3 regions of the Salinicola sp. V024 genome follow, and region 2 is predicted to be linked to each of the others. Evidence: predicted binding sites of a transcription regulator. Region 2 holds the regulator's gene; each other region holds the start of a gene.
What was found. The regulator FliA, encoded in region 2, starts transcription of late flagellar genes. The targets are predictions, from matches to a motif close to CTAAAGTTNNNNNNNNNNCNGCCGATA.
Positions count from the first base shown of each region.

Region 1: a site for FliA is predicted at 2,278-2,304, ahead of ACUN9V_RS14945 (flagellin N-terminal helical domain-containing protein). Genes of this name have one in related genera too.
Region 3: a site for FliA is predicted at 3,370-3,396, ahead of flgK (flagellar hook-associated protein FlgK). Genes of this name have one in related genera too.

Region 1 is NZ_JBQXYB010000011.1:979-5,929, forward strand. Features, by position in the region: gene ACUN9V_RS14945 (flagellin N-terminal helical domain-containing protein) at 1-2,249, opposite strand, end outside; gene ACUN9V_RS14950 (flagellin) at 2,382-2,594, opposite strand; gene ACUN9V_RS14955 (O-linked N-acetylglucosamine transferase family protein) at 2,836-4,951, opposite strand, start outside.
Region 2 is NZ_JBQXYB010000005.1:229,383-234,333, reverse strand. Features, by position in the region: gene pqiB (intermembrane transport protein PqiB) at 1-1,341, shown strand, start outside; gene ACUN9V_RS10410 (PqiC family protein) at 1,338-1,994, shown strand; gene ACUN9V_RS10405 (RNA polymerase sigma factor FliA) at 2,078-2,776, opposite strand; gene ACUN9V_RS10400 (flagellar protein FlhE) at 2,947-3,342, opposite strand; gene flhA (flagellar biosynthesis protein FlhA) at 3,384-4,951, opposite strand, start outside.
Region 3 is NZ_JBQXYB010000002.1:434,090-439,040, reverse strand. Features, by position in the region: gene fliR (flagellar biosynthetic protein FliR) at 1-139, shown strand, start outside; gene flgL (flagellar hook-associated protein FlgL) at 367-1,581, opposite strand; gene flgK (flagellar hook-associated protein FlgK) at 1,681-3,309, opposite strand; gene flgJ (flagellar assembly peptidoglycan hydrolase FlgJ) at 3,437-4,522, opposite strand; gene ACUN9V_RS05430 (flagellar basal body P-ring protein FlgI) at 4,522-4,951, opposite strand, start outside.

The DNA of each region.
Region 1 (4,951 bases), on a different contig from region 2:
TACTGCAGCAGAGACAGAACGCCCTGCGGGACCTGGTTGGCCTGGGCCAGAACCGAAGTGCCGGCCTGCTGCAGGATCTGTGCTTTGGTCATCTGAGATATCTCAGTCGCATAATCGGCATCCATGATGCGCGAGCGGGCAGCGCTGAGGTTGACTGTCTCCGTGGTCTGCTGCGAGATGACGGAATCCAGTCGGTTATGCATGGCTCCCAGATGGCTACGTTTTGCATCGACGGTTGCGATGGCACGACCCAGCGCAGCGAGAGGATTTTCCGGCTGACGTAGCCGGATATCCTGATCGACTTCCGTCAAATTGATAGTCGTGTGGGCAATGCCATCGTCATCCACACCATTGGCATCCGTTTGAACACTAATATTGTAGACGCCAGAGCTGACGGTTTGAGACGGATGATAAATGATAACGTCGCCATTGCCGTTGACCGTCTTGATAAGAATATCGCCGCCTTCGTCGTCTACTAACGTGGCGGTTTTATAGCCGTCTTCACCAGAATCGTCGTTATTGACCGAGAAGTAGTAATTACCGTCCCCGTCCGTTCGTAGAACATCACTGAAAGTTTGGCCATCCCCATCGGTATAATTGACAGTGACGTTTCTCGGATCCAACGTGACGATCGAGTAGCCGGAAACCGTGTCGACCTGGTCCATGTCAGCATCGAAGACACTTGGAGTGCTGTCGCTCTGGATAGAAGCGATAATCGTGCTGGCAGCACCGTCAGACGTTACGCCGACAGCCGCGTGATGGAACCGATACTCACTATTGGAGACTTTTTCTTCGACATAATAGTCACCGGTGGTGCTCTGCATCAGGCGGGTCGTAGCGGAATCCATGGTAGTTCCATCAGCACGTTGAATCTCAATAGTATTGTCGACAGAGACCGTCGGAGAAGCTTCAACGGCGGTGACAGTACCGAAAGGCGCGGCCTGGCGTGCTGTGTCATCCTGGGGGGAGAACGTCAATGTCGTATTGCCGTCTTCATCGGTCACGGCAGTCGGGTTGGTCGCACGATAATAAACCGGCTCGCCAGCGTCCTCCGACTGAATATAGTAGTTGCCGCCGCCATCCTGAACGATCGATTCGGCGCCGCTCATCCACGAAGTGCCATCAGCCGCATGGTATTTAACGGAAACCCCGGCGTCCGATAAATCGTAGCCATCGACGTTGGTTACCGGACTAAACGTGGCGGCTGTGAGAACATCACCGGTCGAGGCACTGACCACGGCCCGGGCCGTATCCGCTTGATAATTCAACTCAGCAGCCTGATAGCGTAACTCTCCACTCGTGCTGTCGGTCGTTTGGAGGTAGTAGTGATCGTCGTCTCCGAGAACCAACGCGCGTTCGTTGTCGTCGCTCAATACCACATCGTTCTCGTCGCGATATTCGAACTGGCTGAAATTCTCGGCTTCAATGGTAGTGCTGGGTGTGTAAATCGGCTGGACGGTCTGAATGACTGTGACCTCGCTGCTATCGGTCGCAGTCGTGTGGTAAGCCTGAATGCCAGCGTTGTAAAACGCGGCGTTGCCCTCGGTGTCGGTCGCTTGGGTGTAGTAGCCAAATCCATTCGAGGCGGAATAACGCAGATCGGGGTCAGTCGCGGCGGTGTTCGTATAGGTGACATTGGTTGAACCGTCGTTCAGTTCGATATCGCGTGCTCGTCCCAGCACGGTATCGCGTGGCGTAACGTCGCCGCTGATGCCCACTATCGTGAAGTCCTTCAGCCCCAGCGACTCCGAATCGAAGCCGGGCGGCGTCAGATCGATCCCTAGTTCCTGACCGTCGTGAGTACCCACCTGCAACTTGACAACACCCGCCTGGCCGTTCAGAACGGAAATGCCATTAAACTCGCTCGTTTCCGCGAGCCGATCGATTTCCTTGAGGTTTAGATTAATCTCCGCCTGTATCGCATCGGCGTCGTCGAGGTTCAGCGTACCGTTGAGCCCCTGGACGGTCAGTTCACGCACACGCTGCAGCCGCTCGTTGATTTCATCAAGTGCGCCCTCGGCGGTTTGCGCCATGGAGATACCATCATTGGCGTTGCGCTGTGCCTGATAGTGCCCCTTGATCTCCGAAGTCATTCGGTTACCAATCGCCTGGCCGGCAGCATCGTCCTTGGCGCTATTGACGCGCAGGCCCGACGCCAGACGTTCCAGCGACGTCGAAAGCGCGTTGCCGGTGTGGCGTTGATCTTGTTGTGCCTTGAGAGAGGCAAGATTGGTATTGATAACAGACATGTGAGGTCTCTCTAGTTCTTAAGATCCTTATCGACAGAGCGGCTAAAATCTTGAATTTTTTTAACGAAACCGGAGCGTAAAAAGGCCGGCTTGCGCCGGCCTTTATTTACCACCTCAACTTCGTGTTGCGGATTACTGCAGCAGAGACAGAACACCCTGCGGGACTTGGTTGGCCTGAGCCAGAACCGAAGTGCCGGCTTGCTGCAGGATCTGTGCTTTGGTTATCTGAGATATCTCAGTCGCATAACCGGCATCCATGCTTTGCGAGCGGGCTGGGCGTTCAGACCGACTGTTTTCGTGGTTTGCTGCGAAATAACAATACCGATTAGTTAGAGCCGCTGAGATAGGAGTGAAATTGTACGCAAGCTCTTAACGTCGTTATTATTTTTATGAAAATAATTAGTAGGAATGTCCTGGCCTAATTGCAACCTTCTTAAGATTGCAAGTTAGTTTGATGTAAGGTTTAATTCACTTTAAATAAATGTAGTTTTTATGTAGGTGGCATATGTCGTGTTATTATAAGAGCGCTTTATGAATAAGCGTTAGGCGCAGGCATAAGCATGCCTGCGCATTCCAGATGCTTACTTTAGCTGAATATGCTTGACTCCCAATCGATTATGGCTTCATTGCGCGTTATGAATTTTTCGGGCACATGTTTGACACTTTTATACCTGGCAACAATTTCATCATAATTTTGACTTAGAATAGTATTCTCAGGGTCTAGGCCTTTAACTATCAATAGTCCTGTTGGATATGCATTTAAAAATGTAATATGCAAATTCGGTCTATATGCTTCTAATATTTCTACTAACTTCCAAACATCTCCTGTCCAGTTTTGTGTTATGCGCTCCCTAAGCGCTTGATTTGGATGGCCAGGAAAAATATCGTCAATAGCTACAATTGTATTGTAATGTGAGTGTTTCTCGACATTTATGAAATCTCTCAAAGCATACTCGAAAAGGTGCATGCCATCAATAAACGAAAAGTCAATGGTATCATCTATTGTTTCATTAGCCGTAGTTGCAAAAAAGTCATCGCTAGTCATGTTAAAAATAACATGATTGCTATTAAGTGGGTGCGAAATACATGGGTTCGGATCTATACCTATCGAATGACATTTAGCAAGAGCTAAACTTTTTCCTGTTTGAACGCCTATTTCTAAATAAATATTAGGCTTTGCTTTTGCATGAATAGTTGCTAAAACGACATGTTTGTCAACGTTACCAAAAACATACTCCTCGTCATAAAAAGTTCTATCTAGATTATATGGATTTTTCTGTAACCCAAACGTATTTTTTCGTCTGTTATTGAGGAGGTCTCGGTCATGCTTGTTACCTCCACCTGTTAAGGCTTTATTGTAGTCAATTTCAATAAGTACGCTATTCGAGTCATATATGAACTGATTAGTCATTTGCGCAATTTCAGTAATTTCATCATCAGCGCAGTGAGAGTTGTATTCATCAAAAAATAAACCTTGTGAATATATCTTACTCACCCAAGATGAACGGACCATGCCAAATGAAGCTATTGATCCTGCCCATTTCCCATCATTAAATGCCAAAAGTCCTTTTTTGGATTTTTCCATTGTTTTGTAAGCTATATCAAGCCAATGCATACCAGGGAAGGCATCCTGTGCTAAATATACAACATATTTGCTAGATAGCTTGTTAAAGACAGTATTGGCCGTGCTGATAAAGCCTAATCTTATGTCGTCTATGATAATATAAATATGGCATTTTTTAGCAGACCTAGCATGTAGTATAGCAGCTGTCTTAACTCCTTCTTCAAGGTTAATGCAGGGCATAATGACTGATATTTCATGGCCGTTATTTGAAGGCGTTTCAATATTGCTGGTACGTATGATAGTGGTTGCTTCGTCAAGTTTTATATTTTCCTGCAAAGAAAAGGAAAAGTAGTGTTCTGCAAGTTTTTTATCAAAAGCGCCTAGCAGTGCAAGCGACTTTTTGTTTCTCCCTAAAGCCAAGTGCAACAAAAACGCTGTCTTTAACTGTTGCTTCGCAGTGAGGTTTGAGTGTCGAACAAATATTGCATCTGCATAACTTAGATTGCCAGAAAAATCATTATCAAAAAGACAGTGAAGGTTTTCTTCTGTAGAGTATTTTTCGTTACATAATTTGTAAAAATAAAAATCGTTTTTGTTGGCCCAGCGTGTGAGAGATTCTAGATTTGCTTGGTCTTCGTACTCAAAACAGAAATTTACTCGAATCTGAAGTAATAGGGTCTTTGATAGCGCCCTAATACCGTGTTTCAGAATAGTCAAGTTGTTATGTCGGCCATCGAGGATCAACATGTCCAGGCTTTCCAAGCCTTCGATACTGTCTAGGGCGATGCTGGGAATTTCCAGTGTTTGGAGTGTATCGGCACCATTAGAGGTCATTGATTTCAGACTGGCAACATTGTCCTCGCCTTCAGCGATTGTGAGCGTGACGAGCTGGCCGTTGCCCAGCGTGACTTGCGGAAAGTGCTGGATTTCGCCGTATTGTGCCAGTTCCTGTGCATTGCCGGATGTGTTTATTGGGTCGAATGCCAGTACGGTGATGTTACCCGAGCCAAGCAGCTCCTTGGCGTCGCTGCGCATGGCGATATTGGCGCCGTTATCAAGAATCGTGACGGGGCTTTCCAGGTCCCAGTTAAAGCCAGTCTGCAACTCGGCAGATAGTTTTACGGGCTTACTTTCATCT
Region 2 (4,951 bases):
TGGGTGGTCAAGCCCCGCATCGGACGCGAAGGTATCAGCGGCCTGAACACCGTGCTGTCCGGCGCGTATATTCAACTCGCTCCCGGCAAGAGCGACGAGGCTCAGGACAGCTTCGATGTCCTGGAGCAGCCGCCGGTTGCCCCGCCCGACGCTCCGGGACTGCGTATCAATCTGGTCAGTCAGGTGGGCAATTCGCTCAGCGCAGGGGACCCGATCACCTATCAGGGTTATACCGTCGGCCGTGTCGAGAGCACCGATTTCGATCCCGAGAAGCGTGAAATGCGCCACCGCATCTTCATCCAGTCGCCCTACGACAGCCTGGTCACCGATACCACCCGCTTCTGGAGCTCTTCGGGCATCGACGTACAGCTCGATTCCGAAGGCGTCAACGTCAACCTCGATTCGTTCGAGACGCTGATCAGCGGCGGCGTGACCTTCGGCGTCCCGGAAGACGTCAATCGCGGCGACGCCGCCAAGCAGGACGCGACCTATACCCTCTACAACAACGAAGAGAGCGCCCGCGAAGGCACTTACGATCAGTACATCGAGTACGTGATGCTGGTCGATGACACGGTCCGCGGTCTCAGCCGAGGTGCGCCGGTGGAATATCGCGGCGTCCGTGTCGGCACCGTGGTCAGCGTGCCGTGGCATTTCACCGCGCCGCAGCCCGACTCGTTGACCCAGTTCGCGATACCGGTACTGATCCGGATCGAGCCGCAGCGCCTGGACAGCAATCAGGATGTCAATGAAGACGTTGACGATCAGGAAGTGCGCGATCGCTTCGAGACCATGTTCTCGGAATACGGACTCCGCGCTACGCTCAAGGCGGGCAACCTGCTGACGGGCGCGCTGTTCGTCGATCTCAACTTCGACGACGACGCCTCGGCCTATGAAGCGCTGAAGTTCGACGGCAAACCGGTCTTCCCGACCGTCTCCGGCGGATTCGCGCAGATCGAACAGAAGGTTTCGAGTTTGCTCGACAAGCTCAACAACTTGCAGGTCGAGCCGATTCTCACTCGTCTGGATCAGACCATGCAGACCTCACAGCAGACGCTCGAGCAGGTGCGCCAGATTGCGGAGTCGGTCAACGGCATCGTTTCCGATCCGGCCACCCAGCAGTTGCCTGGAAGTATCAACGACACGCTGAAGGAACTGCAGGGTACGCTCGACGGCTTCTCTTCCGGTTCTTCCGGTTATCGTCAGTTGAACGACACGCTCAAACAGCTGGAGGTCCTGATGCGAGATCTCCAGCCGGTCGCCAAGACCTTGAGCGAGAAACCCAACGCGCTGATTTTCGACCGCGAAGTCAAAACCGATCCCGTGCCGAGGGCTCCCCAATGATCACGACCACTCTGCCTCGCTGGCGCCGTTTCGGCGCCACCACCCTGCTGGCGCTGTCCGCCGTGGCCCTATCCACCGTTTTGCTGACGGGCTGCGCCGGGCAATCCACGCCGACCAATCGTTTTACCCTGCCGGAAGCCGATGGCGCGCAGTCATCGTCGACGGCAGAGGCGAGAACGACAGCAGACATTCGACAGTTGGCGGTAAGCCCGGTCGAGGTGGCAAGCTACCTCGATCAGGAGGGCATCGTGATGCAGATCAGCGATATCGAGCTCGCCGCGGCCAACCAGAACCTGTGGGCCGAAGAACTGAGCCACCAATTGACGCGCCGTCTGCGCCAGTCGTTGACGGCCGATCTACCCGGCATGACCGTGCTGAGCGCGGCGCAGAGTGGTTCCGATGCACAGCGCCTGACGCTGAGCGTCGACCAGTTCCAGGGTCGCTACGATGGCCAGGCCGTGGCCTCGGGGGAGTGGCAGCTGCATGATGGCAATCGGCTGGTGGCACAGCATCACTTCGACGTCACGCAACCCTTGAGCGACGACGGTTATCCGGCGTTGGTGCGCACGCTAGGCGCCGTTTGGGATCAGGTGGGCCAGCAGGTAGCCGATGAGATCCGCACGGCCTCGACGACGGCGTCGATCACCGAGTGATCCAGATATAAAAAACGCCGCTCGATCCGGCCAGGTCCGCGTCAGGCGGCCGGTTCGAGCGGCGTTTTCGTATCAGATGATGATCAGGGATTCAGACGGCTTCGCAGACGGGCCACTGCCTGACTGTGCAGCTGGCAGACGCGGGATTCACTGACGCCGAGCACGGCACCGATTTCCTTGAGATTGAGCTCTTCTTGATAGTAGAGTCCCAACAGCAGCTTTTCTCGCTCTGGCAGAGCATCGATTGCCGCCATCACGCTGGCGCGATTATCCGAATCGAGAAGTGCCGCAAGCGGAGACGGCGAGCTCGATTCGGCGACAGAGGGAATGCCGTTCTCGCTGTCGCTTTCGTCGTAGGCCAACAGAAAGCCGTTGTTGGCATCCGCCAGTAGTCGATGATAATCGTCACTCGAAACGCCCATTTCCCGGGCGATTTCCCGCTCGTCCGGCGCCCGGCCCAGCTGTTGCTCCAACCGGCGCACGGCCTGATCCAGCGCCCGTGCACTGCGCCGCACGCTACGTGGCATCCAGTCCCGGCTGCGCAGCTCGTCGATCATCGCTCCACGGATCCGCTGATTGGCGTAGGTCGAGAAGCTGGCCCCGTGCGAGTCGTCGTAGCGCCCCAGAGCGTCCAGCAGGCCCAGCATACCGGCCTGGATGAGATCATCGAGTTCGACGCTGGCCGGTAGGCGTACCTGAAGGGAGAGCGCATGGCGCCTTACCATCGGCATGTACTGCTCAATCAGTGCCGTCTGATCGATTTTGCCCTGTGCGGTATACATCGAATGGCCTCGTGCAAAACACCTACGGTCATGGGACGCATGACTTAGACTTTCATTATGCCGTGTGATCGTCGACCCGAGAGCGCAAACTGCCCGCCTTCGGGTGGCTATTTCGACTGTTTGGCCGGCGTGTTACCGCCATTTCCACTGCTCATGGCTCGGCGACCCCTTTACTGCCGATAGTCGACGATCAGCTGCGCGTCGGATATCACCAGCCTGGTGCCATGGTGCGAACCGGGAGACCATTGAAACCTCAATCGGAACGGGGCCGCCGCGGAGCGACCCGAAAAGTACTGGGTTTCGCCGCGATTCCGGATCAGCCGCTGACACAGCTGCGCCTGACACAGCCATAGCTTGAGTCCCGGTGCCGACACGCTGGTCCGAAACGTCCAGCGCACTCGCACGATCTCGGCACCGTTCAGCGCAGGCAGCGGCTGGATTGGCTCGCTCTCCATCGGCCGCTCCGAGGCGACCACTGTCTGGCGCGGGATCTTCACGACCCACGAGCCATCCGCCGCCCAGACTGCCGCCCCCCATCCCATCGACAGTATCGCCATCAGAGCCATGGCGATCAGGGGAGAAACCCTGAATGACGATGCACTCCGGATCACGGCGCCGTGCCGATGGTCGTGGTGACCCGCAGATTGCGATCGTCGGGAATCTCGGCCTGGGAGAGCACCACCAACGACTTGATCTGGCGACGCAGGAAACGGGCCAGTAATGCCCGCAAGCCATGCTGCACGACCAGTACGGTGGGCTCGTCGCGGCTCTGCTGACGTTCGACCGCCGCCGCGGTCTGCTGCATCAGCGTATCCGCCAGCCCGGGTTCCAGCGCGCCGCCGTTATTGAGCGCCTGGGTGAGCACCTGCTCCAGCCTGGGTTCGAGGCTCATCACGTGCATCGGCTCACGACCCGGGAACCACTGCTGCGTGATCGCTCGACCCAACGCCACACGTACCAGTGCGGTGAGTTCGTTGGCATCCGACTGCTGCGGCGCGTATTCCGCCAGCACGTCGAGAATCGTGTGCATGTCGCGGATCGGCACGTCTTCGGCCAGCAGATTCTGCAGAATGCGCTGCAGCGAGGTCAGCGCCAGCAGCTTGGGCACCACGTCATCCACCAGCGACTTCTGCTGTTCGCCGACCTTGTCCAACAACTGCTGGACCTCGGCCCGCCCCAGCATGTCGCCGGCATTCTCGTGCAGAAGATGGTTGAGATGGGTGGCGACCACCGTACTGGCGTCGACCACGGTGTAGCCATAGATCTGTGCCCGCTCGCGCTGCGCCGTGTCGATCCAGTAGGCGGTCAGGCCGAACGCCGGGTCCTGGGTCTTAGTGCCGTCGATCGCTCCGGAAACCTGGCCCGGATCGATCGCCAGCCACTTACCCGGAAACGCCTCGGCGCGACCGACTTCGACGCCCTTGAGGGTAATCACGTAAGCGTTGGGGCTCAGTTCGAGATTGTCGCGGATGTGTACCACCGATGGCAGAAAGCCGACGTCCTGAGCGAATTTCTTGCGCACGCTCTTGATACGGCCCAGCAGCTCGCCCTTCTGACGCTGGTCCACCAGCGGAATCAGGCGATGCCCGACCTCCAGCCCCAGCGTATCGACCAGTTGCACATCGTCCCAACTGGCCTCCGGAGTCTCCTGGACGGTCGGCGGCGCCTTCTCGTCCACCGCGCGAACCGCCTGTTCCTCTTCGCGCCGCGAAATCCACCAGCCAAGCCCCGCGAGAAGGGCGGCAAACAACAGAAACACCACGTTCGGCATGCCCGGAATCATCCCGAGTAGCCCCATCACGCCGGCGGCGAGATACATCACGCGCGGGTTGTTGAAGAGCTGACTCAACAGCTGCTGACCCACGTCCTGGTCGGTGTTGACTCGGGATACCGTGACGCCGGCTGCCGTCGAGATCACCAGCGCCGGAATCTGGGCGACGAGACCATCGCCGACCGTCAGCAAGGTATAGGTCTTGACCGCTTCCCCGAATGGCAACCCGTGCTGTGCCACCCCGATCATCAAACCGCCGATCAGGTTGATCACCATGATCAGCAAGCCGGCCATGGCATCGCCGCGGACGAACTTGCTGGCGCCATCCATGGAGCCAAAGAACTCCGACTCCTGATTGATTTCGGTGCGGCGCCGGCGGGCGTCTTCCTCACCGATCAGCCCGG
Region 3 (4,951 bases), on a different contig from region 2:
CTTTCCCATGACCTTGACCGCTGGCCTGGTGCTTATCACTGCCTTGATTCCGGATCTGGGTGGTTTCTGGAGCGACCTGTTCAATACGCAGCTCCGTTTCATGCAGGGCATGATCGAGCAGATGGCCGGCTCGTCCTGACTCGGTGGCTGGGTGATTCGAGGGTAAAGCCCGGCATCGACATTCGGTTTCGCGTCAGCCCGCGCTTTTCGATCCCTGACGTGCTTCGACCCTGACGTTTTTCGACCCATTCGCGTTGCATGACACTCGAACGAAAAAGAGAGGCGCATCCGGATGGATACGCCCCTCTCTCGTGTCGTGCCCACCGATCGACCCCGGCCTGGCCCGCCTAACATGGACACCGAATCTCACATCAGATCGAACAGCGAGGTCCCCTGTAGATCGACGAAGGCTTTCTGCGACGCCTGCAACCCTACCTGACGTAGCACGTAGTCGGAAATGGCGGTGGTGTAATCCAGATCGATCAGATCGCTCTGGGTCTGGGTGTAGCTGATTTTACGGTCGCTACCCACGGTGTCGAGGGTGTCCAGCTCGTTGAGCCGCGCCCCGACGGATGCACGCACGGTCAGCACGTTGTCCAGCGCGTTGTCCATCTCCCGACTGGAGGTCGACAGCGTATTGGCGAAAGCCGCTTTGTCGGCGTCGGAATCGAGCGGATTCTCCAGCGCCGAGAGCATGTTCTCGAAGGTAGTGAAGACGTCCGGATCCATGCTCTGCGCCGTACCCACCGCGAGCGAGTCGCCGTCCTCGGGCGCGCCTTCCAGCGTCAAACGGACACCACCGAATTCCAGCGTGGCGCTGGAGCCGTCATAGGTGCCCGTTGTGCCATCTTCAGGGCCACCACTGATCGTATACTCGAACGTCCCGTCACCGTTGTCACCGAACGAGATGGCGTAGCTGTCGCCATAGCCGTCGGCGGTGGTGTCGGTGACCTGTGGGCCGGTGAAGGTGAGGCTGCCAGCATTACCCGCGTCGGCCTTGGCTACGTAACCGGACCCGGCAGCGACGGTCTGGAAGACATCGGTCCCGGTATTGCCCACTTCCATCAGCCGCGAGGAGTCGACCTTCTGCTGACGCACCTGGTCGGAACCTTCGTACTGCACCGCGCCGGAAGCATCCTTGACGAACGGTGCGGCCCCGTCCTGATAGCCGCCGAAGAGATGGCTGCCGTTACCGTCGGTCGAGTTCGCCTGGCCCAGCAGTGCCTCGTAGACGCCGCGCAATTCCGTGGACATCGACTGCCGGTCGGCGTCACTCAGCGTGCCGTTGCCGGCTTGAACCATCAGCTCCTTGGCCCGGGTCAGGGAGTCGGAAACGCTATTGAGAACGCTCTCTTCCTGGCTCAAAGAGTTGCGCACGGTCACGCGGCTATCGCTCTGCTGGCTATTGCTGGCCAGCGACTGCGACACCCCGACGGCACGCGAGGCGGCCTGCGGGTCATCGGACGGACGCACGACGCGCTTACCGGACGCGATCTGTTCGCCGACTTCCATGAAGGCGCTCTGCTGGCGGTTCATCGAGCTGACACTGCGCTCGAACATCATTACGGTGCTGACACGCACGGCACTCTCCTCGATGATGCCTCGATGGCGCCACGATAAAAGGCGCGATCAAAAGCTGTTCAATAACGACGCTTCACAATCACGACGTTCAGCGGCTTTTTAAGCGCGCAGATTCAAGATCGTATCCAGGATGGTCGAACCCGCTTCGATGATCTTGGCGTTGGCCGAGTAGTACTGCTGATACTGCATCAGGTTGGCGTACTCCTCGTCCAGATTCACGCCGGAGTCGGCCTGCTGATAGGCGAAGAGCTGATCGCTCAATCCCTCTTGCGTGGTGAGGTTGGCCTGGGTGATCGCGGCACGGTTGCCGACATCGCTGACCATCGCGGCATAGCCGCCGCTGAGCGTGGCGCTGCCACCCACCAGCTTCTGATTCTGCAGGTCCAGCAGCGCCAGCGCGTTGCGGTTGTCGCCACTGCCACCGCTGTCGCCATCGGCGGCGGCGATCTTGCTGGTATCACTCAACGCCACATCGAATCCGGCGGCCGCGTTGCGGGTGGGCTGCAGCGTGAAAACATCCCCCTCGGCCGGGTTGCCGCCGAGTGCCAGCGTTACCCCGCCAACGGATAACGTGCCATCCTCTGGAGAGACAGTACTGATATCGCCGCTACTCAGATTTTCGACCGAGTAGGAGCCATTGGCCTGATAGGTCAACCGGTAGTCATCCGATGTCAGTTGGCTGATATCGCCATATTCGGCGGACATCGAACCACTGCCGTTATTGGTCGAACGGCTGACGATGGTGGGACTACCGATATCGAAGAACGCCTCGCCCTCATCACCGTTGAGATCGACGCCGGCTTCATGCTGCGCGTTGAAACTTGATGCCAGGGTCACCGCCAACTGGCCGAGCTGGTTCTGGGCGTTATCCAGCGTTTCGCGGCGAAAGCTCATCAGCCCGCCCAGCTCGCCACCCTTGATGACCGACTCCTTGAGCGGCGACTGCGAGCCGGCGCCATCCTCGTAGGCGATCGTGATGCTGGAGGGGTCATCGCTGTTCTTGACCGCGACGAGATCGAACGACTTGTTACCGGCGACCAGCGGTATCCCGTTGGACAGCGACACCTGATAGGTCGAGCCATCCTGGACCTGGACGTTGACATCGACCAGCTCGCCGAGGTCGCTGACCAGCTTGTCGCGCTGGTCCAGCAGCGCGTTGGGCTCTTCGCCGCTTCGCGCCCGCGCCAGCGTGACCTGCTTGTTGAGACCGGCGATCTGATCGCTCAGGTTGTTGACCTGGGTGACCACGTCGCCGATCTGGCCATTGATGCCCTCGCGCATATCGCCAAGATAGCTGTCATAGGCGCGAAACTGAGCCACCATGCTGCGCGAGCTGCCCAACACGCCCTCTCGCGCCGCCGCATCCGCAGGCGCGCCGGTCAGATCCTCGACGCTGGAAAAGAAGCCCTGCATCAGCGTGGTCAGACCGGAATCGCTATCTGCCAACAGGTCGTCGACCTGGTTGACCTGGCTTTGATAGGTTTCCAGCGCCGATTGCTGGCTGTTGACCTGATTGAGCTGCGAGCTGATATAGCCATTGTACTGACGTTGAATGCCGTCGACGCTGACGCCGGAACCGCCGGCCGCATCGCCAGTGCCATTCTGTCCCAGCAGCGTCAACTGGCGGCTGTAGCCGTCGGTATAGACGTTGCTGATGTTATTGCTGGTGGTCGACAGCGCGTTCTGCGCCGCGCTCAAACCACTAAGGCCAATCGAATACAGGCTCATATCGCTTTCCCGTGAAACGCCGAGTCAATCCGGGCGATGTCCATGCAAGGTCATGATTTTTATCGGCGGCGCCCGTCACTTCTTGAACCTTCCAAGGCGTGATTTCGCAACGAATTGTTACCGCCGATCAGAAGATGGCAGTGGGCAGTGCGTCGGGGCCGAAAGGGTTATTGACGCGGCTGGACGCGGCCAACAGATCACTACCGGCCGAGGATTCGAGCGTACCCAGCTGCGCCATGATCCCTCGAAGTTTGTCGGCGTAACGCGGATCGGTGGCATAGCCGCCCTGCTGCAATGCCTGCGCTGCCACGTCGGGCGACGCCGCCGCGACCACGCCCTGATAACGCGGATTGTCACCAATCAGCTTGGCGTAATCGGCGAACGCCTCGGCATAGGAGTCATAGACCCGGAAGCGATCGGCCATCTTGATCGGCCGCCCGGCGACATACTCGGTGGTGGTGATCTCGGTGGTGGCGCCCTGCCAGGACTGGCCGGCCTTGATGCCGAAAAGGTTATGACTGTTGCCGCCATTGGCGGTGGGGATCTCGCGCTGGCCCCAGCCGGTTTCGAGTGCGGCCTGAGCGAGGATCAGCTCGGCGGGCACACCCGATGACTGCTCGGCCTGCTGGGCGGGCCCGGCCAGACTGTCCAGGAAAGCGCGAACGTGAGCCGGGCGATCGTCGGATTCGCTCGTCGCCGACGCTGAAGGTGTGGAGTTCGCGGCGGTCGCCGCCGAGCCGAGCGCGTCGGACTCGAAGCCGGCCGAGGCGCGTTCCGAAGCGTTCGGCACGAATCCGGGCGTACGCAGACCGCCATGCAGCAGGCGCGGCGTCCCTCTCGGGATACCGGCAATCAGCGCCGAGCTGTCGTCGGCCGTGCTGGCTCCCGGAAGCGCCGCGGTGCCCGGCAGCCCGCTGCCTTCGAGCTGCTGAACCAGCTGATCGGCGAGCCCCAGGCCCTTGCCCGCGAGCTGCTGCGCCCATTGCTGATCCTGCATCGAGCGCATCATGTCCATCTGATGGCTCTCCAGCAGTCCGGATTTGGGACTGGCGTCGCGCATGCTCTTGAGCATCATCTGCAGGAAGATCGCCTCGAACTGACGCGAAGCCTCCTTGAGACTGCCCTGCGGCGAGTTGGCAGCGCTGTACTTGAGTTTCTGTACGCTATGGACATCAAGCGCGAACTGCCCCGAGAGATCGTTGCTCATCGCCATCAGATGATATCCAGTTCGGCATTGAGCGAGCCGGCCGACTTCAACGCCTGCAGAATCGACATCAGATCCTGCGGCGATGCCCCCAGCGCGTTCAAGGCATTGACCACCTCCATCAGGTCGGCGCTGGTCTGAACTATCTGCAATGCGCCGCCCTCCTGCTGCACGGTGATATCGGCATTGGGCACGACCACGGTATTTCCGCCGGACAGTGCGTTGGGCTGGCTGACCTGCGGATTGGAATCGATAACGATCGACAGGTTGCCGTGAGCCACGGCGGCACGATTGAGCGTCACGGTATCGGACAGCACCACCGAGCCAGTACGCGCATTGAGGATGACCTTGGCCGGGCCGCGTTCGGTGGTGACGTTCACCCCCTGTACTCGCGCCAGGAAGTTGACCCGATCATTGTCATTGCCCGGCAACTTTAGC